DNA from 3 places in the Salinicola sp. CPA57 genome. Region 3 is predicted to be linked to each of the others. Evidence: predicted binding sites of a transcription regulator. Region 3 holds the regulator's gene; each other region holds the start of a gene.
The links. The regulator sigma-54, encoded in region 3, starts transcription at its own class of promoters, with help from an activator protein. The targets are predictions, from matches to a motif close to TGGCACNNNNNTTGCTNT.
Positions count from the first base shown of each region.

Region 1: a site for sigma-54 is predicted at 3,858-3,875, ahead of codB (cytosine permease). Genes of this name have one in related genera too.
Region 2: a site for sigma-54 is predicted at 5,612-5,629, ahead of DOM36_RS17295 (HAD-IIB family hydrolase). Genes of this name have one in related genera too.

Region 1 covers NZ_PZJR01000009.1:179,663-187,402, reverse strand. The annotation lists gene ylqF (ribosome biogenesis GTPase YlqF) at 152-1,096, shown strand; gene DOM36_RS10695 (pyridoxal phosphate-dependent aminotransferase) at 1,311-2,537, shown strand; gene htpX (protease HtpX) at 2,723-3,625, shown strand; gene codB (cytosine permease) at 3,909-5,171, shown strand; gene DOM36_RS10680 (DUF3455 domain-containing protein) at 5,297-5,818, shown strand; gene DOM36_RS10675 (sigma-70 family RNA polymerase sigma factor) at 5,999-6,577, shown strand; gene DOM36_RS10670 (anti-sigma factor) at 6,574-7,329, shown strand; gene DOM36_RS10665 (MarR family transcriptional regulator) at 7,455-7,740, shown strand, end outside.
Region 2 covers NZ_PZJR01000016.1:129,483-137,222, reverse strand. The annotation lists gene DOM36_RS17325 (FtsX-like permease family protein) at 1-123, shown strand, start outside; gene glyA (serine hydroxymethyltransferase) at 400-1,662, shown strand; gene DOM36_RS17315 (FCD domain-containing protein) at 1,887-2,672, shown strand; gene dgoD (galactonate dehydratase) at 2,722-3,870, shown strand; gene DOM36_RS17305 (2-dehydro-3-deoxy-6-phosphogalactonate aldolase) at 3,881-4,567, shown strand; gene DOM36_RS17300 (2-dehydro-3-deoxygalactonokinase) at 4,564-5,481, shown strand; gene DOM36_RS17295 (HAD-IIB family hydrolase) at 5,703-6,569, shown strand; gene DOM36_RS17290 (glycosyl transferase) at 6,656-7,740, shown strand, end outside.
Region 3 covers NZ_PZJR01000012.1:25,686-33,425, reverse strand. The annotation lists gene mlaE (lipid asymmetry maintenance ABC transporter permease subunit MlaE) at 1-440, opposite strand, end outside; gene DOM36_RS14815 (ATP-binding cassette domain-containing protein) at 437-1,252, opposite strand; gene DOM36_RS14810 (KpsF/GutQ family sugar-phosphate isomerase) at 1,453-2,469, shown strand; gene lptC (LPS export ABC transporter periplasmic protein LptC) at 2,659-3,270, shown strand; gene lptA (lipopolysaccharide transport periplasmic protein LptA) at 3,267-3,806, shown strand; gene lptB (LPS export ABC transporter ATP-binding protein) at 3,959-4,684, shown strand; gene DOM36_RS14790 (RNA polymerase factor sigma-54) at 4,835-6,268, shown strand; gene raiA (ribosome-associated translation inhibitor RaiA) at 6,409-6,717, shown strand; gene ptsN (PTS IIA-like nitrogen regulatory protein PtsN) at 6,727-7,206, shown strand; gene rapZ (RNase adapter RapZ) at 7,225-7,740, shown strand, end outside.

The sequences.
Region 1 (7,740 bases), on a different contig from region 3:
AAGAGATGCCATCGCCGGCTGACGATCGCGCCCGCCACGGACGCCGACGCGCCCCAGCTGCAGCCGTCGGGTGCCGCATTCTGCTAGAATGTCCGCCCGCTTGCCGTTGGGCGCGGCACGATTCGATTCGAAGAACAGGCAGGAGAACCTCATGCTCGGCTGGTATCCCGGACACATGAACAAGGCGCGGCGCCAGATCACCGAGGCGCTGCCGGAAATCGACGTGGTGATCGAGGTCCTCGACGCCCGCCTGCCCTACTCCAGTGGCAACCCGATGCTGGCGGAGCTCACCGAGCACAAGCCGGTACTGAAGATCCTGTCCCGCGCCGACCTGGCCGATCCCGAAGCCACGCAACAGTGGATCGAATTTTTCGACGCCCAGCCCAATAGCCGCGCGATCGCCGTCACCACGACTCAGGCTCGCGAGCTCAAGCAGATTCCCGCGCTATGCCACGAACTGGCCGGCCAGGTACGTGCCGACCGCGACGTGCGCGTGATGGTGATGGGCATCCCCAACGTGGGAAAATCGACCCTGATCAACGGGCTGGCCGGGCGCAAGATTGCCAAGACCGGCAACGAGCCGGCGGTCACCAAGCGCCAGCAGAAGATTCGGATCGACGGCCGGGTCTCCTTGATCGACACGCCAGGCGTGCTGTGGCCGAAGATCGAGAATCAGGTCAGCGCCTATCGGCTCGCCGCCAGCGGCGCGATCCGCGATACCGCGATCGAGTACGTCGATGTCGCCATCGTCTGTGCCGCCGAGCTGGCCAAACGCTATCCACAAGGCCTGCGCGAGCGTTACAAACTCGCCGAACTCCCCGTCTACGTGGCGCCTTCCGAGGCCGATGCGGTGGACGCCGATGGGCCCAAGCTGGTCGATTTCCAGGCCAGGGCCGGTTTCGACGGTCACGCGATCATGAACGAGATCGCGCGCAAGCGTGGCGGACTGAAGGCCGGCGGGGTGATCAATCTTCATCGCGGGGCGGAAGTCCTGCTGCACGAACTCCGCGATGGCAAGCTGGGTCGGCTGACGCTGGAACTCCCCGAGGACATTCCCGAGCCCATCGAGGCAGCAGCCGACGAATCCGAAAGCTGATTCTCGCCATACAGATGACCTGAAAATTGTGTCTTTTCTGCCCCTTGCGCCGCGCCTGCGCGGCGTTATGCTGGGATATCGGCGACGCAGCCCGCCGAGCAGAACTGACTCAGCGTGTTCGTCAGCGGCGCCTTGCGTTTCACGCCGTGCGCCACCGACTCTTGATCCTACTCATCCGCCTGACTCTTTAGGCTGTGCAGCTTACGGAAGCCCCATGAACGGCCCCATTCGGAAATCGCATAAGCTCGACAATGTCTGCTACGACATCCGTGGCCCCGTTCTCGATCACGCCAAACGGCTCGAGGACGAAGGTCATCGCATTCTCAAGCTGAATATCGGCAATCCGGCACCCTTCGGTTTCGAAGCGCCGGAAGAGATTCTTCAGGACGTGATGCGCAATCTGCCGACGGCGCAGGGCTATTGCGACTCCAAGGGGCTCTATTCGGCGCGCAAGGCGATCATGCAGGAGTGCCAGCGCAAGGGCATCCCCGGCGTCGGCGTCGAGGACGTGTTCATCGGCAACGGGGTTTCCGAGCTGATCGTGATGGCGATGCAGGCGCTGCTGAACGACGGCGACGAAGTTCTGATTCCGGCACCGGACTATCCACTGTGGACGGCGGCGGCAAACCTGTCCGGAGGTCATCCCGTTCACTATCTTTGCGACGAGGCCGCCGACTGGTCACCGGACATTGCCGATATCCGCGACAAGATCACCACGCGTACTCGCGCGATCGTGCTGATCAACCCCAACAATCCGACCGGAGCGGTCTATCCACCGGCGGTGGTCAAGGAGATCCTCACAGTCGCTCGCCAGCACGGCCTGGTGGTGTTCTCCGATGAGATCTACGACAAGATTCTCTATGACGGCGTCGAGCACGTCTCCACCGGCGCCCTGGCAGCGGACGACCAGCTGGTCGTGACCATGAACGGCCTCTCCAAGAGCTATCGCTGTGCCGGCTTCCGCTCGGGCTGGATGATTCTCTCCGGCGGCCAGGGCAAGCAGAACGCCGAGGATTTCATCCAGGGCCTCAACATGCTGGCCTCGATGCGCCTGTGTGCCAACGTGCCGGCGCAGCACGCGATCCAGACCGGATTGGGTGGCTATCAGTCGATCAACGATCTGATCCTGCCCGGCGGTCGTCTGTTGGCACAGCGCGATGTGGTCTATGAAAAGCTCAACGCCATTCCGGGCGTCTCCTGCGTCAAGCCCAGGGGGGCGCTCTATGCATTCCCACGGCTCGACCCGGAGGTCTACCCGATTCACGATGACGCCCAGATGGTGCTCGACCTGCTGCTGCAGGAACGCATCCTGCTGGTCCAGGGCACGGCCTTCAACTGGCCGACCCCGGATCACGTGCGCATCGTGACACTGCCGTGGGCAGACCAGTTGGGTGATGCCATCGATCGTTTCGCGCGCTTTCTGTCACGCTACCGCCAATGATTGAAAAGGCCGCGCGTCATCGCGCGGCCGACCGCCCTCCTGAAATCTCCCTCTTGAAACCTATTCGCGAAAGCCGTATCTAACGGTTCATAACCGCCTGATTACCGGGCGATAACGAATAACAGACCAATCAACCGGCGCGCAAAGCGTCGGCAGCACCTTTCCACGACCGAGGGTAAAGACCGATGATGCGAATCATCCTGTTTCTGGCGACCAACCTGGCGGTGGTGCTCGTCGCCAGCATCACGTTGCGATTACTGGGCGTCGAGCCCTATCTCAATGCCAACGGGCTGAACATGAACAGCCTGCTGATCTTCTGCTTCGTGTTCGGCATGGCCGGTTCCCTGATCTCGCTGTTCATCTCCAAATGGATGGCAAAAATGAGCACCAAAGCCAAGGTGATCGAGCAGCCGGGCAATTCGACCGAGCAGTGGCTGCTCGACACCGTCCGCGAGCTGGCACAGCAGGCCAACATTCAGATGCCGGAAGTCGCGATCTTTCCAGCCCAGCAGTCCAACGCCTTTGCCACCGGCTGGAACAAGAACGACGCGCTGGTGGCGGTTTCGCAGGGACTTCTCGAGCGCATGCGTCCCGAGGAAATTCGTGCGGTGCTGGCCCACGAGATCGGCCACGTCGCCAACGGAGACATGGTTACGCTGGCGCTGATCCAGGGCGTGCTCAACACTTTCGTGATGTTCTTCGCGCGGGTGGTGGCCCAGGTCGTCGACAGTTTTCTGCGCGGTCGCGACAACGGCGGCGGCCTCGGCTTCATGGGCTATTTCGTGGTGGTGATCGTCGCCGAGATCGTGTTCGGACTGGTGGCGTCGATCATCGTGGCGTGGTTCTCCCGCTTCCGCGAGTATCGCGCCGATGCCGCCGGTGCCAAATACGCCGGTAGCGGCGCCATGATCAATGCACTGGCCCGACTGAAAGCCGAAACCGGCCAGCCGGACCAGATGCCCGACTCGCTGACGGCGTTCGCCATCACTACCGGGCAAACGCGCAAGATCATGGAAAAACTGTTTGCCAGCCATCCGCCGCTGGACGAGCGCATCCGCGCGCTGAAGGAGTCCGCCTACCGGGATTGACGTCCATTCGGGACGATGCCCGAGACGCTACAGGCCCCCTCCCAACGCCCCGCCCTGTGCGGGGCGTTGGCCTACCCCGACCCCTATCCGGCCAGTGTTACCTCGCGCTGCCCCCTTTCGGCAAGTCGACGACTCGATTCGGCACGCTCTGCGCCAAAGATGTGCAGACCTGCAACCCAGGCCGGGCCGTCGACCGGTGGAGGACGCGGATGGATAACCCTTTTCAGCGCCGCGGCATACAGCTTGCTTGGTCAGTGCCGACTGCCATAGCGAGGATCGAACCATGCCCCTACCCCAAGCCGACAATGACTACCCCCTGAGCGAAGTGCCTGACGATGCGCGCAAACCCTTCGCATCGCTGACCTTGCTGTTGCTGGGCTTCACCTTCTTCACCGCGACCATGTTCGCCGGCGGCCAGCTCGGTGCGGCGTTTCCGCTGGGAGAGCTGCTGGCGTTGATCGTGGTGGGCAATCTGCTGCTGGGCATCTATGCCGCGGCGATCGCCGGCATTGCCGCGCGCTCCGGTCTCAGCACGGCGCTGATGTCGCGATTCGCGCTGGGCGAGCGCGGCAGCGCGCTATCCGATCTGCTGCTGGGCATCACCCAGGTCGGCTGGTACGCCTGGGGCGTGGCCACCATCGCCAACGTGCTGGTCTCGACGCTGGGACTCGCACCAGACTGGGCGACTCCGCTGATGGTGCTGTTCGGCTTCGGTTTCTGTCTCACGGCCTTCATCGGCTACCGCGGCCTGGCTCTGCTCTCCAACGTGGCGGTACCGGCGATGGCGCTGCTGATTGCCATCAGCATGATCATCGCCTGGCGCGATGGCGGCGGCTGGACCGGACTGGCCGCCACCGCCCCCAGTGCCGAGCTGGGCTGGGCAGCCGGTATCACCATCATCTTCGGCACCTTCGTATCCGGCGCGACGCAGGCCAGCAACTGGAGCCGTTTCGCACGCACCCCGCGTCAGGCGATCACGGCGACCCTGTTGGCGTTTTTCATCGGTAATGGCCTGATGGTCTTGATCGGCGCCGTGGGAGCGTTTGTCTACCAGCAACCGGATGTGGTCGAGGTACTGATCCTGCAAGGCTTGACCGTCGTCGGGCTGGCCATGCTGTTCCTCAACCTGTGGACCACTCAGGACAACACCATCTACAACTTCGCCGCCGCCGGCTGCAACCTGCTGCGAACGCGCCAGCGTGGCTGGGTGACGCTGGGCGGCGCGGCGATCGGCACGCTGCTGGCGCTGGCCGGGATGGATACGCTGCTGGTGCCCTTTCTGATCGCGCTGGGCACCTGCATCCCGCCGCTGGGGGGCATAATCATTGCCGACTACGTCTTCCTGCGTCGCGGCCACTATCCCAGACTCGACGCTGCCAGGTTGCCGGCGTTTCATCTTCCCGGGCTCGGCGCCTATGCGTTGGCAACCCTGGGCGCCTGGTTCTCTCCATGGGTGCCCCCGCTGGTCGGCATCGCGCTGGCGCTGGCGCTCTACCCCCTGTGCTGTCGCTGTCTGGGCCAACGATCCATGAAGCCGGCACTATAATCCGCTCCAGCGAGGCCCAGGCCCGTTCAACGGCATCGAGATCGTCTGCATCCATATCTCTGGCCCGCGTGTATCCCCGGTGCAGGACATGAAGTTCTGCCCTATTCACGCTTGGAGAGACGCCAATGAAAACTCGACAGCTAGCCAGCGTTACCCTGACCGCCGCCCTGCTGGGTTCCTTCAGCCTCGTGGCAAATGCGGATGGAGTGCCGGCAGACGTACAGGTACCGGACGGCAACAAGGTCGCCATGGAAACGGTAGGCGTCGGCGAGATCACCTACGCCTGCGAGATCAAGGATGGCGCGCACGAATGGGTGTTCAAGGGACCGGATGCCAAGCTCAACGACGCGGACGGCAATCAGGTCGGCAGCTACTACGGCCCGCCGGCCACCTGGGAATCCAGCGACGGCTCCAAGATCACCGGTACTCAGCTGGCTACCGCGCCAGGTGGCGAGGGCAACATCCCCTTCCAGCTGGTCGAAGCCAACCCGGCCGAGGGTGAAGGACACATGACCGGCGTCAGCTACGTCCAGCGCCTGAACACTCAGGGCGGCGTGGCTCCGGACATGGCCTGCAGCGCCGACAACGAAGGCGCCGAGGAAGTGGTCGAGTATCAGGCTGACTATCTGTTCTGGAAAGCCAGCTGATCAACAGACAATGCCAGCTGATCGACAATGCCGACTGATCGACAATGCTGGCTGATCTGCCAACGCAGTGGATGACTCCACGCTCATCCACAGGCCAACACGGGCTCGCCATGACGAGTCCGTGTTGCGTAGTATGAGACTCATCAGCCCCGACCGGGGTGCGCTTCAAGGAAAGTGCGTGTGACAGACGACACAGCAGCGCTCAATCAGTCGACGTCCGATCATGGCGTTCTGCTCGAAGCCTGTGCCAAAGGGGACCGCCACGCGCTTCAGCGGCTCTACGCGCAGGAGGGATCCCGCATGCTGGGCGTGGTGATCCGTATCGTCGGCGATCGCGGCATCGCCGAAGACATCATCCACGACGCTTTCGTGAGCATCTGGAACAAGGCCCATACGTTCGATGCCCAACGCGGCTCGGGCAAGACATGGATATTCAGCGTCACGCGTCACTTGGCACTCAATCATGTCAGAACCCGTCATCGGGAAGTGACCGTCGATGACGATACGGCCGAAAGGCTCGATGCCGAGCGATCACAGGAGGCGGCTACGGATACCCAGGATCATTTCGACTGGCTCGGCCATGGAGAGCTGGATCGCTGTCTCGGGCAACTGGCGCCGGAGCGACGCAACTGCCTGTTCCACGCCTATGTCGACGGCTTCAGCCATCAGGAGATCGCTGCGCGCCTGGATCGTCCCCTGGGGACCGTCAAGGCCTGGATCAAGCGAAGTCTGGCGGCGCTGCGTGAGTGCCTGTCATGACCGACCATCTCGAGCCACTGTCTCCTCTCGGACCGGACGAGACCGACGACCTGGCGGGCGAATACGTTCTGGGTACGCTGAGCGCCGAACGGCGCGACGCGGTCGAACATCGTCTAGCCCATGACGCGGCGCTTCGAACCGCTGTCTGGAGCTGGGAATCGCGATTGCAGCCTTACACGGCGTTGGCCGAGCCGGTAGAGCCGACGCCTCATCTATGGCAGCGCATCGAGCGAAGCCTCGACCACCAGGATGGGCCGGTTTCGACGCTCCCGGCGGATCGATCGCCATCCAGGAACACGCTCTGGGAACGGCTGTGGGACAGCGTCACGGTGTGGCGAGGCGTGAGTTTCGCCAGCGTGCTGGCGGTCGCTGGCCTCGCTGCCATGCTGGCCTTGGCTCCGTCATCTGCGCCGTCGTCCCGTTATCTGGTGGTATTGATGACACCCCAGCACACCCAAGCCGGCTGGGTAGTCGAGGCGAGCTCATCGCAGCAGCTCAGTCTGATACCGGTCGGTACTTTCGAGGTGCCACCGGGCAAGGCGCTGGAATTCTGGACCAAGGCCGACGACTGGAGCGGGCCGGTCTCGCTGGGTCTCGTTCAACCCGGAGAGTCCCAGCAGCTTTCGCTGAAGAACCTGCCACCGCTGGAAGACAACCAGCTGTTCGAGTTGACGCTGGAGGACGCCACGGGCTCCCCGCTCGATCGCCCTACCGGCCCGATTCAGTTCATCGGTCGTGCCGTCGAACTGTAGCGCATCGCAACTCTGCAGCGGCGTGGGCCGCTGCAGGACACCTTCCGACACTTGATGAGAATGGTTGACAATAACGTCCTTCGCGCGCCTAATTGGTTGACACTATCAACCGAAAAGGCAGCCACATGCCAGGCATGACGGTCGGCGAGCCCCTGCATCAGCTCATGCATGCCTACAAGCGCGCGCTGCGCCAGGCATATGCCGAAGCCGAGCTGGACCTCACCGTCTCGCACATTCGCACGCTCAAGGCGATTCGTAGCCAGATGCCCTGCACCGCGCAGCATATCGCGCATCGCACCCAGCGCGACAAGGCCCAGATCACTCGGCTACTTCGCGATCTGCTCGACGCGGGCATTATCGCCAAATCGCCGCATCCGGATGACCGGCGCAGCCTGATTCTGTCGCTGACTG
Region 2 (7,740 bases), on a different contig from region 3:
CTGATGTGGGGCGTGATGCCGGTGCTGGGTGCTGCAGCGGTAGGGGGCATCGGCTTCGCGCTGTCTCGAGGTGCACGCCGACAAGCGCCGATGGATAGCCTGCGACTGCTGGGGGAGACCTGAGGCGATGGAAAGCGGTGTGATGGAAAGCGTCCGTGGTTCGCGAAGCTCGAGAGACGTCCTGGCTGGCGGGCCTGGAACATCGGGTGGCGCGAACGAGCATGCTTTACCGAGGCTAAAGCCAAGGTGAGAAATTATGCTTCCGTGCATGACGGACTTTCATGGGAAAGGTCGTCAGCGCTGGGGTATCATTGCGCCCGTCAAATCTAGATCGAGCCGCCGGATGCCGGACTTGCGCCGGTGGCAGTCGAACCATCCCCGAGCCGAGGATACCCGTCGATGTTCACCCGAGAGATGCAGGTTGCCGGATTCGATGACGCCCTCTGGGACGCGATGCAGCAGGAAGTCGTGCGCCAGGAAGCCCATATCGAGCTGATCGCTTCCGAGAACTACGCCAGCCCACGCGTGATGCAGGCCCAGGGCACGCAGCTGACCAACAAGTACGCGGAAGGCTATCCCGGCAAGCGCTACTACGGTGGCTGCGAGCACGTCGATGTGGTCGAGCAGTTGGCGATCGACTACGCCAAGGAGCTGTTTGGCGCCACCTACGCCAACGTTCAGCCACACTCCGGTTCTCAGGCCAACGGCGCGGTATTCCAGGCGCTGGTCAAGCCGGGCGACACCGTGTTGGGGATGAGCCTGGATGCCGGCGGTCACCTGACCCACGGTGCCAGGCCGAGCTTCTCGGGCAAGCACTACAACGCCATTCAGTACGGCATCGACGAAAGCGGCCGGATCGATTACGACGAAGTTGCCAAGCTGGCGCGCGAGCATCAGCCGAAGATGATCATCGCCGGCTTCTCCGCCTATTCGCAGATCATCGACTGGTCCAGGTTCCGCGAGATTGCCGATGAAGTCGGCGCGTTTCTGCTGGTCGACATGGCGCATGTCGCCGGTCTGGTCGCGGCAGGCGTCTATCCGAGTCCGCTGCCTCACGCTCACGTGGTCACCACGACCACGCACAAGACGCTGCGTGGTCCCCGCGGCGGTCTCATCCTGTCGGCCGAGAACGATGCCGACATCGAGAAGAAACTGCAGTCCGCCGTTTTCCCGGGCGGACAGGGCGGCCCGCTGATGCACGTCATCGCGGCCAAGGCGATCTGCTTCAAGGAGGCGATGGACCCCGGGTTCAAGACCTATCAGCAACAGGTGGTCAAGAATGCCCAGGCGATGGCCGGCGTGTTCATCGAACGCGGCTACGAGGTGGTCTCCGGCGGTACCGAAGACCATCTGTTCCTGCTGTCGCTGGTCAAGCAGGGTCTGACGGGCAAGGATGCCGACGCCGCTTTGGGTCGCGCTCACATCACCGTCAACAAGAACGCTGTGCCGGGCGACCCGCAGAGCCCGTTCGTGACGTCCGGTCTGCGTATCGGCACGCCGGCGGTGACGACTCGCGGCTTCGGTGAAACGGAATGCCGGGATCTGGCCGGCTGGATCTGCGACATTCTCGATGCCATGCAGGCGGGCGACTCCAGCCGGACGGAAGCCGAGGTCAAGACCCTGGTCGAAACCGTCTGCGCGCGCCTGCCGGTCTATCGTTGACCGTCAGGTTCGGCTCACGACGCCCCTCCTCGGAGGGGCGTCGTCGTTCTGGTCCCCGATGAGCGCTCGAGACACGATCTCGCCATGCCTGCGCCTTCGTCTGCGTATTTCGATATCAAGCCTTCTACGACTTTAGTCTTGGTCATGACCATGGTCTAAGAGCCAACGCGTCTGTCTTGCGAGAAGCTATGTCGGACATAAGCGCCACTGAGTTGAACATCGCCATGGCAGCAGATTCTCCTGTGACCGGTTCTTGCTCCGCCCCGAGAGTGGATATCGCCGAAGCTCTCGCCGAGGCTGTGTTCAGTGGCGACTATGCGATCGGCGCCACGATTCCGCGGGAGGTCGACCTCTGTGTGCGCTTCGGCGTCAGTCGGAGTACGGTTCGCAGCGCGCTGCAAAAACTGGTCAATGCCGGCCTGCTGGTGCGCGTCTCCGGCCAGGGTACCCGGGTCTGCGAGCTGTCGGCCTGGCATCTGCTCGATCCCCAGGTCAGCGCGTGGATGGCACGTTATGCCAAGCCCAACCCGCGGCTGCAGCGGGAAGTCTTCGCCTTCCGGGTGGCCGTCGAACCGTTCGTGGCCGGCCTGGCAGCGACCCACGCCACGGCTTCGGATCTGCTCGCCATCGAGACCGCCTACGAAGGCATGATCCGGGCGCTCGAACAGGCCGATCTGCGCTGGCAGGGCCACACGCATGACGACTACGACGTCGCCTTCCACGAAGCGATATTCGCGGCGTCCCATAATCTTATCTGGGCACAGATCAGCCACGTGCTCAAGCCCGCAATCGCGCTGATCGTCGAACGTTCCAACCATAGCGCCAAAGCGCTCGACGACAGCATGGCGCGCCATCTGAGGATGATGGAGGCGATCCGTCTGCGCCAGCCCGAAACGGCCGTGCAGGCGGCGCTTGCGGTGCTGGAACGGACCAGCCGCGATCTCGGCATGGAAGATCTGATGGCGAATCCGCCCTCCATCATGCTGCCGCTGCCGACACAAGCTCGCTAGCGTACTGGCGTTTCCCGGAATCGACTGAACTGAAAGCAACAGGTGATCCATGAAAATTACGCAACTCAAGACCTGGCAAGTACCGCCGCGCTGGCTGTTTCTCAAGATCGAGACCGACGAGGGCTGCTATGGCTGGGGCGAACCCGTGGTCGAGGGGCGCGCGGCCACCGTCGAGGCGGCGGTACACGAACTTTCCGATTATCTGATCGGTCAGGATCCGCATCGCATCGAGCACTTGTGGAACATCATGTATCGCGCCGGTTTCTATCGCGGCGGCCCGATCCTGATGAGTGCCATTGCCGGCATCGATCAGGCGCTTTGGGATCTCAAGGGGCGTGATCTCGGCGTGCCGGTGCATCAGTTGCTGGGCGGTGCCTGTCGCGACAGGATGCGGATGTACGCGTGGACCGGCGGCGACAAGCCCAGCGACGTCGGCGCCGGTGCCAAGGCACTGGTCGAGCAGGGCTTTACCGCGTTCAAGATGAACGGCACCGCCGAGATGGCGATCGTCGATTCTCACGCCAAGGTCGACGAGGCGATCGCGCGTGTTGCCGAGGCCCGCGATGCGGTGGGTCCGGATGTCGGCATCGGTATCGATTTCCATGGTCGCGTGCATCGACCGATGGCCAAGGCCCTGCTGCGGGAGCTCGAACCGTATCACCCGATGTTCGTCGAAGAGCCGGTGCTGCCGGAGCATCTGCCGAGTCTCAAGCACATCGCCGGCGGCCTTGGATACCCCATCGCCACCGGCGAGCGGCTGCACACGCGTTATCAGTTCCGTGATCTGCTCGTCGAAGGGATGGTCGATATCGTCCAGCCTGATCTGTCTCACTGCGGCGGCATCAGCGAAGGGATGAAGATCGCGACGCTCGCCTCCTGTTTCGATGTCGCGCTGGCGCCGCACTGCCCGCTGGGCCCGTTGACGCTGGCCGCGTCGCTGCACGTGGATGCGGTCAACCATAACGCCTTCATCCAGGAGCAGAGCATGGGGATCCACTACAATCGGGACAACGACGTGCTCGATTATCTGGTGGACAAGAACGCGCTGGCGATCGAGGACGGTTTCTGTGCGATTCCCCAGGGGCCGGGACTGGGTGTGGAGATCGACGAGGCTTTCGTCGAGGAGCGCTCCAAGGTCGGTCACCGCTGGCGCAACCCCGTCTGGACCCATGAAGATGGTTCCGTCGCGGAGTGGTAAAGGAGACAACATGAACGAGACACGCAAGTTCGCACTGGAAACGGCGCTGCGCGAGCGGCCGCTGGTGGCCATTCTGCGCGGGATCACGCCGGAAGAGATCGATGCGGTATTCGACGCGCTGGTGACGGCAGGCTTCAAGCTGATCGAGATCCCGCTCAACTCGCCACGGGCCTGGGACAGTATTGCCGCCATCGCCGGGCGTTGCCCGGATGACGTGGTGATCGGTGCCGGTACGGTACTCGACCCCGCTCATGCCGAGCGGTTGGCCGATCTCGACGCACCGCTCCTGATCACGCCCAATACCGACCCGGAAGTGATTCGCGCCGGTGTCGAACACGGCCTGGCGCCGATGATCGGCTGCATGACGCCGAGCGAGGCGCTGGCGGCGGCCAAGGCTGGCGCCACGGCGCTCAAGCTATTTCCGGCGGCCCGTCTGGGGACCGGCTATTTCAAGGATATCAACGCGATCCTGCCCAAGGGTTTGCCGGTGCTGGCGGTCGGCGGCATCGATCAGAGCAACATGAGCGAGTGGCATGCCCATGGCGTGGCTGGCTTCGGGTTCGGCAGCAATCTCTACAAGCCGGGACGCAGCGCCGACGAAGTCGGACGGATTGCCGCTGAACTGGTCGAGGAGTGGCAGCGGCTGAGCGAGGTCGCCCACTATGCCGATCAGCTGGAACGCGAGGCCGATGCATGAGCGGCAACACGCCCGATCGCCTGATCGTCATCGACTGGGGGACCAGCAACTTTCGCGCGTTTCTGGTCGATACGGCCAGCGGCGACGTGCTGGATAGCCGGCGCTCGGCTTCCGGCCTGCGCGCGCTGAGCCAGAGCGAGTTCCCGCACTATTGTGCGTCGCAGACCGACGATTGGCGCGAAGGCGGTTGGGTTCCGATCTATCTCGCCGGAATGGTGGGGTCGGCGCGGGGCTGGCACGAGGCGCCGCAGCTGGAGCTGCCGGCGACGGCTGCCGATCTGGCGAACAATGTGGTGGCCGCGCCGGGGCTCGATAACGTCTGGATCGTGCCGGGCGTCAAGCAGGTCACGCCCGAGCATGTCGACGTGATGCGCGGCGAGGAGGTCCAGGCGTTCGGCGCGCTGGCGCTGGCTGGCACCGACAGCGGCGATTGCTGCCTGCCGGGTACGCACAGCAAGTGGGCGCGTCTCGACGCTGGCCGCATGGTCGAATTCACCACCGTGATGACCGGCGAGCTCTATCACGCCGTGCGCTTTCACACCCTGCCGGGAGAGCCTGCCCGCGACGAGGCGCCGTTCGACGAGGCCGCATTCCGGCTGGGTATTTCCCGGGCCGGTCGCCCCGGTGGCGTGATGCATGCGCTGTTCGAGGCGCGCAGTCGTCATCTCTATGCAGGGCTGGAAGCGGGGCAGGTGGGCAGCTTCCTCTCCGGCGTACTGATCGGCGAAGAGGTGCATGCCATGCGCGAGGCTCGCCCCGGGCTCGACACGGTGCGTTTGATCGGCGCCGCGTCGCTGCGCGAAAGCTACACCATTGCGCTGGATTCGGCCGGCATCCGGGTCGAGGCGATAGACAGCGACCGGGCCACGCTGGCCGGCGTCGCCGCGATCGCGGCACGTCATGGCCAGCGCTGACGGTCAGCGTGCCACAGTGACGCATGGCGCTCGCGTCGATGCACCAAAAGCATGCATTAGCGGCTGCACAGCGGCGCGGAATCGCCGCCGACGGCCCGAGGCTTCCCCGAATGCCTCGGGCCGTCGTGTTTGGCATGATCCGTGCTACCTTCATCTATGCGACTGCTGACCGGCAGCCGATCGTGTACGACTTGAAGAGGTGATGCCATGCAGGTGATGCAATGACACAGCCGGCCCTGAACAAACCTCCCCTGTTGGTGTTTACCGATCTCGATGGATCGCTGCTGGATCACGACACCTACAACTGGCAGCCGGCGGCTGCGTGGCTTTCGCGCCTCGAACGCCAAGCGATCCCGGTCATTCCCACCACCAGCAAGACGCGCACCGAACTGCTCGCCTTGCGTCAGGAGCTGGGCCTCGAGCACACGCCGTTCATTGCCGAGAACGGCGCCGTCATCGGCCTGCCGCCATCGTGGCAGCATGCGCGACTGGATCGCGACCCTGCGTCTCCGGACGGTCTGGTGGTCAAGACCCCGAGCATGGACGTGGACTATATCCGCAGACGCCTGGACGTGGTGCGTGAACGTCACGGTCTGCGCTTTCGTCGCATGGGCGAAATGGCGTTGGCCGAGGTGCGGGAGCTCACCGGGCTCAGCACCGCCGGCGCCGAACAGGCCATGGCTCGGGAAGGTAGCGAGCCGCTGGTATGGGAAGACGACGATGCCAGGCTGCAGGCACTGCATGAGACACTTCGGGCAGATGGCCTGCGGCTGACCCGAGGCGGGCGCTTCTGGCATGTGATGGGCGCGGTCGACAAGGGCCAGGCATCGGACTGGCTGGTCGCGCGATTCGAAGCGCTGCGAGGCTATCGTCCGCAGACGATCGGGCTGGGCGACGGTCCCAACGATCTGGCGCTGCTGGCTGCCACCGACATGGCGGTCGTCATCGCCGCGAATCACGGTCAACCCATGCCGCTGGAGGGTTCGCGGATCTATCGAACCCGGGCGCCAGGGCCGGCCGGCTGGTCGGAAGGCGTCTCTCACTGGCTCACCCGGGAGCTGGGGTGGTCCGGTGATCTGGAGGATTAAGAGAGAGTCCCGGCGGCTATCTTTGGAGAGTCCCGACAACAGGCGTCAAGGACCGACGCCAGACGACAACATCACGAGGGCGGCTCATGAGTGACTTTTATCAGAACGGTATCGTTACCAACTTTCATAACCTCACGCGTCGCTCGGTGGAAGCGCTGGAGACCGATCTCAAGCAGTTCTCGCGCAGCCGGCCGATGGGGTTGATCCTGCCGTCGCTCTACTCCGAACTGGAAGGACCGGCGCTCTCGCATATCGTCGACGAGCTGTGCAAGGTGCCTTATCTCAGCGAGATCGTCATCGGTCTCGATAGGGCCGATCGCGAACAGTTCCTCAAGGCGCGCGAGTTCTTCTCGCGCCTGCCGCAACATCACCGCATTCTCTGGAACGACGGCCCGCGTCTTCAGGCCCTTCACCAGGAGCTGGCCCAGGAAAATCTGGCTCCCCAGGAGCCGGGCAAAGGCTGCAACGTCTGGTACTGCTCCGGCTATGTGCGCGCGTCCGGCAAGGCCGAGTCGGTGGCGCTGCACGATTGCGATATCGTCACCTACGATCGGGGGCTACTGGCACGGTTGATCTATCCGGTGGCCAATCCGCGTTTCCATTACGAGTTCTGCAAGGGTTACTACTCGCGGATTGCCTCCGGAAAGCTCAACGGCCGCGTGGCCCGGCTGATGGTCACGCCGCTGATCCGGGCCTTCAAGATGATCTACGGCCCGCTGCCTTATCTGGACTATCTCGATAGCTTCCGCTACCCGATCTCGGGAGAGTTTTCGATGCGTGCCGATGTGCTCGACGGCATTCGCATCCCCAGCGACTGGGGTCTGGAGATTGGCGTACTCTCCGAGGTGCATCGCAACTTCTCGACCAAGCGGCTGTGTCAGGTCGATATCGCCGATGCCTACGATCACAAGCACCAGCCGGTCTCGGAAGATGATCCGGCGGGCGGGCTGAATCGCATGAGCATGGATATCGCCAAGGCGATGTATCGCAAGCTGGCGACGCTCGGGGTGGAAATGAGCGTCGAAAGCTTCCGCACCGTCAAGGCGACCTACTATCGCGTGGCGCTGGATCTGATCGAAGCCTACGACCACGATGCGGCCATGAACGGGCTGAAGCTCGATCGTCACAGCGAGGAGGCGGCGGTGGAGCTCTTCGCCGACAACATCATGCA
Region 3 (7,740 bases):
CACAGCCGGGGGGCGACGATGCGCCGCAACGGGTCGACGCCGATCATTTCCATGCTGGTGAGCTGTTCGGTCGCTTTCATCAGACCGATTTCGGCGGTCAGCGCCGAGCCTGCGCGCCCGGCGAACAGCAATGCGGCGACCACCGGGGCGAGCTCGCGAACCAGCGACAACGCCACCATCTGTCCCAACGCCTCGTCGGCACCAAAACTCACCAGAATGGTGAAGCCCTGCAACGCCAGCACCATGCCGATGAATAGCCCCGACACCAGTACGATCGCCCCCGACATCACCCCGACGAAATGCATCTGGCGAATCCACAGATGGAACCCCTCGCGGGACGGCAGGCAGAAGATCGACTGAAACAGGAACAGCCCCGCCCTGCCGATCGAGCTCACGATATCGAGCGTTGCGCGCCCTAGCGTCGCGATATGTCGCATCATGAAAACTGCCCCGCCGGCGCCAGAATGTCATCGTAGAAGTCCGGCGCGGGATAGTGAAATGGCACCGGCCCGTCGGGCTCGCCATGCACGAACTGCCTGACGTGCGCATCGTCGTTCACGTCGAGCGTACGCGGCGTGCCGTGGGCCATGACCTGGCCGTCGGCGATGATGTAGACATAGTCTGCGATCGACAATGTCTCCTTGATGTCGTGGGACACCATCACCGCGGTCAGCCCGAGCGCCTGATTGACCTTCTTGATCAACTGCACCAGCACGCCCATCGAAATCGGGTCCTGGCCGACGAAGGGCTCATCGTAGAGCACCAGTTCCGGATCCAGCGCCACCGCGCGCGCAAGCGCCACGCGTCGGGCCATGCCGCCTGAGAGCTCCGATGGCATCAGATGTCGCGCACCGCGCAACCCGACCGCCTGAAGCTTCATCAGCACGATGTCGCGCACCATGGCGTTCGGCAATTCGGTATGCACGCGGAGCGGGAACGCGACGTTCTCGAACACGTCCAGGTCCGAGAACAGGGCGCCACTCTGGAACAGCATGCCCATGCGACGACGCAGCTTGAAAAGCGAGCGCCGCGACAGCTGGTGTACGTCCTGACCATCGATCAGCACCTGGCCACGGTCCGGTATCAGCTGACCACCGATCAACTTCAGCAGCGTCGTCTTGCCGGTCCCGCTAGGCCCCATGATGGCAGTAATCTTGCCGAGCGGAATCTGCAGGTCGACACCGCGAAAAATATCGGTATTGCCGCGGGAAAAGTGCAGATCCTTGACCTCGACCATAATCGGGTCATCCATGCAGCATCCACCAACCTTGTGAGATCAATTATCGAACATTGTATCCTAACCTTGGCGGTAGCGACCAGCAGTCGCCACCGGACGACTACGCTCGCTGCCGCACAAGGGACGAATCGGGAAACGATCAAAGGTATACTCTCACGTATTGCGCCAACCCGAGATCGCCTGGCGCCCTCAATTTCACGACTGACGTTCATGCCATGACCGATCCCCGAACCGCCACCGCCACCGCCGAGACCCTGAGCGAACTCGCCACGCTGGACTTTCGTGCCAGCGCCAGGCGTACGCTGACGCTGGAACAGCAGGCTATCGGCGAACTCGTCACCAAACTCGACGCGTGTTTCGATGCCGCCTGTCGGCTACTGCTCGCTTGCCGAGGGCGCCTCATCGTGACGGGCATGGGCAAGTCGGGCCACATCGCCCGCAAGATGGCCGCGACCCTGGCCAGCACCGGCTCGCCGGCGTTCTATGTACATCCCGGCGAGGCCAGCCACGGCGATCTCGGCATGATCACCGGCGACGATGTGGTGATCGCCCTGTCGAACTCCGGGGAAACCCAGGAGATCACAGGCCTGCTCCCGCTGTTCAAGCGTCTCGGCGCCCCACTGGTCAGCCTGACCGGCCGGCCGGGGTCGACGCTGGCACGTTATAGCGACGTGCATATCGATGTCGGCGTTTCCCGGGAAGCCTGCCCTCACGATCTGGCGCCAACCTCTTCCACCACCGCCGCCCTCGCCATGAGCGACGCCTTGGCGCTGGCTCTGCTCGAGGCGCGCGGCTTCAGCGCCGAGGACTTCGCGCTGTCCCATCCGGGCGGCACGCTCGGCAAACGCTTGCTGTTGCGTGTTGCCGACCTCATGCACGACGGCAGCCGGCTCCCCAGCGTGGCCACCGGAAGCCCGTTGCGAGAGGCACTGCTCGAGATGACGCTCAAGGGCATGGGATTCACCTGCGTGGTCGATGAACGCGGAATGCTGGCCGGGGTCTATACCGACGGAGACCTGCGGCGCACGCTCGACCAGCGTGGCGATTTCACCCTGCTTCGCGTCGATGACGTCATGACGCGCGGCGGCAAGACGGCGGCACCGGACATGCTGGCCGCTGAAGCAGTCCGGATCATGGAGGATAACCGCATCACCGCGCTGGCGGTGGTCGAGAACGGCATTCCCGTTGGCGCGCTACACATGCACGACCTGCTGAGAAGTGGCGTCATCTGACAATCCGACAGCGCGGTGGCCTGGCGCGATCGACGCGACGGACCGCATCGTCGTTCGGAAAATCGAGAGGAGAATGGCCCGACCGAGTCGGAGTCAGCCGTTTCGTCCCGGAAATCCATTCGTTATTTCGATCAGAAGGTTCCAACCGGAGCTCTTCGATCAAGTTTTTTACCAAGACAAGGAGCAACCGTGGCCAAGACAGCCAGATTTCAGTCTCCCTGGTGGCGGCGCCTCGGTCTGCTGGCGTTGCTGCTGACGCTGGGCGGTGGCCTGACCTATCTGGATCAACGCGGGGAAGACCAGCAACAGCCCACGATCGGCAACACGACCGGCGAGCCGGACTACTACCTCGAAGACGCCAGCATGACCCGCTTCGACCAGCAGGGTCGCGCCTATCAACGTCTGGAAACTCCGCGACTGGTGCATACGCCATCCGACGACATCATTCGCACCGAAAAGCCCCACGGCTATCTGACCGACGACCAGCAGCGCCAATGGCAGGTCACCAGCGACACCGGGCGGATGAGTCGAAGCGGCGAGCAGTTGACGCTGCAAGGCAATGCGCGCCTCGTACAGCCGGAGCAGGCCTGGAGCCTGGAAACCCGGACGCTGCATTACGATAATCGTGAAGCCCATGCCTGGAGTGACACCACCTCCGTGTTACGTCAGCATAGCCAGAGCATGCGCGGCGATCGCTTCGACGCCTGGATCAACGAAGACCGTATGCGTCTGACCGACAACGTGCAGGGTCACCTGCCACAGCAACCTCAGTCACAGCAACCCAAGGATCAAGGATCATGAGGCGAGAACTCGGGCAAATTCTGGTGCTGACCGCACTGGGCTTCTCCAGCCTTCCGGCCGTCGCTCTGGAAAGCGATGCCAGTGCGGCGATCGAGATCGCCGCCGATCAGCTCGAGATCGACGACCGTCAGGGCACCGCTGTCTATACCGGCGACGTCGACATGCGGCAAGGCAGCATGAACCTGAAGGCCGCACGCGTCGACATCCAGCGGGGCGCCAACGGCCAGGTCAGCCAGGTCACCGCCAAGGGCGGTGGCGGAGAACGCGCCTACCTCGAGCAGAAGCCGGCGCCCGACGAGGATCTGGTCAAGGGTTGGGGCGACACCGTCGTCTATCATGCCGCGGAGCGTCGCGTGGAGCTGATCGGCAATGCCGAGCTGCACCAGGCCGGGGACACGTTCGACGGCGCCTACGTCGAATACTATCTCGATTCGCGCCGCATCCAGGCCCGGGCCAGCCAGGATAGCGATGGCAACAGTGACGGTCGCGTCCGCATGACGTTGACGCCACGTGACGCCTCTCCGTCGTCTCAATAGCCGCCCTGACAGTCAATCGTTCGCGCAATCTTCTCGAGCCATCGGCCAAGTCACCGTTCCAGCCATGAATTGAGCGCCGATTCGGGACCGACACCGGTGATGACTACCGGCCCCGGATCACGTTGCGTCGCGCTGCCACAAGGATCGTATCCATGAAAACGCTAACGGCCACCAATCTGGCCAAGAGCTACAAGGGACGTCGCGTCGTCCATGATTTCAGCCTGACTCTTCGCCAGGGCAGCATCGTTGGGCTCCTCGGCCCCAATGGCGCGGGCAAGACAACGTCGTTCTACATGATCGTCGGCCTGGTCAAGGCCGATGCCGGCAGCGTCCATATCGACGAGCGGGACCTCAGCCGCGCCCCGATGCACGACCGCGCTCAGGCCGGGATCGGTTATCTGCCGCAGGAAGCCTCGATCTTCCGCAAACTGAGCGTCGCCGACAACATCATGGCGATCCTCGAGACCCGCAAGGACCTGGATCGTGCCGGACGACGCGCCCAGCTCGAGCGGCTTCTCGGCGACTTTCACATCGAGCATATTCGTGACAATCTCGGGATGAGCCTATCCGGTGGCGAGCGTCGACGCGTCGAGATCGCGCGCGCGCTGGCCACGGAGCCGGCCTTCGTGCTGCTCGATGAACCCTTCGCGGGTGTCGACCCGATCTCGGTCGGCGATATCAAGAGCATCATTCGCCAACTCCGTGACCGCGAAATCGGCGTTCTGATCACCGATCACAACGTGCGGGAGACGCTGGACATCTGCGACAACGCCTATATCGTCGGCGACGGCCAGATCATCGCCGAGGGCCGCCCGGAAGCGATCCTCGACAACCAGCGCGTTCGCGACGTCTATCTGGGTCACGAATTCCGCTTATAGTCCGCCATCCTTGCTCTCGTACGGCATGCCACCGGTGGCTGGAGTCACTCACCCCGCCACGGGTGGCATGTATATTGCATAAAACGTTGCATGTCGTTAAATCAACCAGTAACGTAACGTTTCTCTCGTTGATCGTGACGCCCCTTCTCCATGTCCATGAAGCCCTCGCTGCAACTTAGAGTCGGCACCCAGTTGACCATGACGCCTCAGCTTCAGCAGGCGATTCAACTGCTTCAGCTGTCGACGCTCGATCTCTGCCAGGAGATTCAGCAAGCGCTCGAGTCCAATCCGATGCTGGAGCTGGAGGAGCCGTATGAGGAACTCGAGAGTTCGGAGACCCAGGAGGACGAGTGGGCCACCGATATCCCCGACGAATTGACGCTCGACAGCGACTGGAGCGACACCTACCAGGACGCTACCGCCGGCGCGCTGGGCAACGGTAGCGGCAGCGAAGACGCACCAGATTTCGATCGCAACGCCGCCGCCGTCGGGCTCCACGACCATCTGCTGTGGCAACTGGCGATGGGCGATTTCGATGACCGCGAGCGGGAGCTGGGTGAGTGCCTGATCGACGCGATCAATGACGACGGCTACTTCATCGGTTCGCTCGACGAGCTGACGATCAGTCTCCGCGCCCAGCGCAGCGACAGCATCAGCACGGCCGATCTCGAACACATGCTGATGCGACTGCAGCAGTTCGACCCCACCGGTGTCGGTGCCCGCGATCTGCGTGAATGTCTGCTGCTACAGCTGGGCACGCTGGATGGCGATACCCCGCTGCTACCGCAAGCCAAACGCCTGGTGCGACAATTCCTCGAAGCGCTGGCCGGCGATGATCGACGGCTGCTCAAACGACGCCTGCGACTCGAGGACGACGAGCTCGACCGTGTCATCAAACTGATTCGCACGCTGGACCCTCGGCCCGGTCAGGGCTTCGATATCCGTCGCGACGATTACGTGATTCCCGATCTCGTCGCCACGCCCTCTCCGGCAGGCTGGCGCATCGAGCTCAACGCCGAGGCCTTGCCCCGGCTGCGTATCCAGCCCGACTACGCTGCGCTGATCAAACGGGCCGACAAGAGCGACGACAACACCTTCCTGCGCCAGCATCTGCAGGAGGCCCGCTGGTTGCTCAAGAGCCTGTCCAGCCGCAACGATACGCTGCTGCGTGTCGGCAGGGAGATCATGGCGCGCCAGATCGACTTTCTCGATCGCGGAGAAGAAGCGATGAGACCGCTGATTCTGGCCGACATCGCCGGCAGCGTCGACATGCACGAGTCGACGATCTCCCGTGTCACGACGCAAAAGTATATCCACACCCCGCGCGGCGTATTCGAGCTCAAGTATTTCTTCTCGAGCCAGGTTGGCGGCCAGCGCGGTGACGGCGACAGCCATTCGAGTACCGCGATCCGCGCCCGGATCAAGAAGTTCATCGGCGAAGAGCCCCCCAGGAAACCACTATCCGACAGCAAACTGGTGGAACTGCTCGCCCAGTCCGATATCTGCGTCGCCCGGCGCACCGTGGCCAAATACCGGGAAGCGATGGGCATTCCCTCATCGAGTGAACGCAAACGCCTGTCCTGACGTCATACTATCGTCACGCCGATTCGGCGAGACGCATCGATTGGCACTCGCCAATCCGATCCCGATCCATCACGATGCCTTTGCAGTGCCCTGAAAAGGGTTACAATCAGAAGTGCCATCTGCCGCAACAGGAGTGTGTCATGCAAGTGAACGTTACCGGCCACCATGTCGACCTGACCGATGCCCTCCGAGACTACGTCGGAGAAAAACTCGTTCGTTTGGAGCGTCACTACGACAACATCACCAATGTCCAGGTTACCCTGAGTGTGGAGAAGGAGCGCCAACAGGCCGCCGGGACCTTGCATGCCGCCGGCGCCGATCTACACGCCGACGCCAGCGATACCGACATGTATGCCGCCATCGATTCGCTCGCCGACAAACTCGACCGCCAACTGGTCAAACACAAAGAGAAGGCACAAGCCCGCGCCCAAGGCGCCGGCGCCCGTTAACGCCTGATGATGACACTGGAAAAGATCCTGCCCCCCGAACGCACCCTTTACGGGGTCACGGGGGGCAGCAAAAAACGTCTGCTGGAATTCTTCAGCACCTTCGTCGCCCAAAACACACCCAGCCTGGATAGCCAGGAAGTCTTCAGCCGCCTGATCGGTCGCGAGCGATTGGGCAGCACGGGGATCGGCAACGGCGTTGCCATTCCCCATGCCCGCAGCCCGCACTGCAAGGTGCCGATCGCGGGATTCATGCGCCTGGAAGATGCCATCGACTTCGATGCGATCGATGGCGAGCCGGTGGATCTGGTATTCGTGCTGCTGGTCCCGGAAGAAGCGGACGACACGCACCTTTCATTGCTGGCAGAGGTCGCCGGCATCATGAATCAGAGCAGCGTCAGGCAGCAGCTGCGCCACGCCGAATCACAGCAGGCGTTGCACGAGGCCCTGCGCGAGGCCATTCGTCATCACCAGCCCAGCGACGACGGCTGATATCGGGACACATTACGCATGCAACTGGTCATCATCAGCGGTCGCTCCGGCTCGGGCAAGTCGATCGCCCTGCAGGCACTGGAGGATCTTGGCTACTACGCCATCGACAATCTTCCCGCCAACCTGCTGGCGCCACTGATCGATGAACTTCGCAGCGCGCCGCCAACGCGCCCTAACGTGGCAGTCAGCATCGATGCACGGAACCTGCCGGAAGCGCTCGAGCGCTTCCCCGTATTGCTGGACGCGGTACGGGAACGCGGAATCGACACTCAGGTCGTCTATCTCACCGCCGATGCCAAGATCCTGCTGGAGCGCTACTCGGCCACCCGCCGTCGTCATCCGCTGACTCGCGGCAACGACATGACACTGGCCGAAGCGATCGATCACGAACAGGAGTACCTGGCACCGATTCGCCGCATGGCCGACCTGGTGATCGACACTCAAGGACTCTCGGTGCATGACCTGCGTGCGCGAATCGGCGAGCAGGTCGCGCGGCATACCGGCGGTCGTCTGACATTGACCTTCGAATCCTTC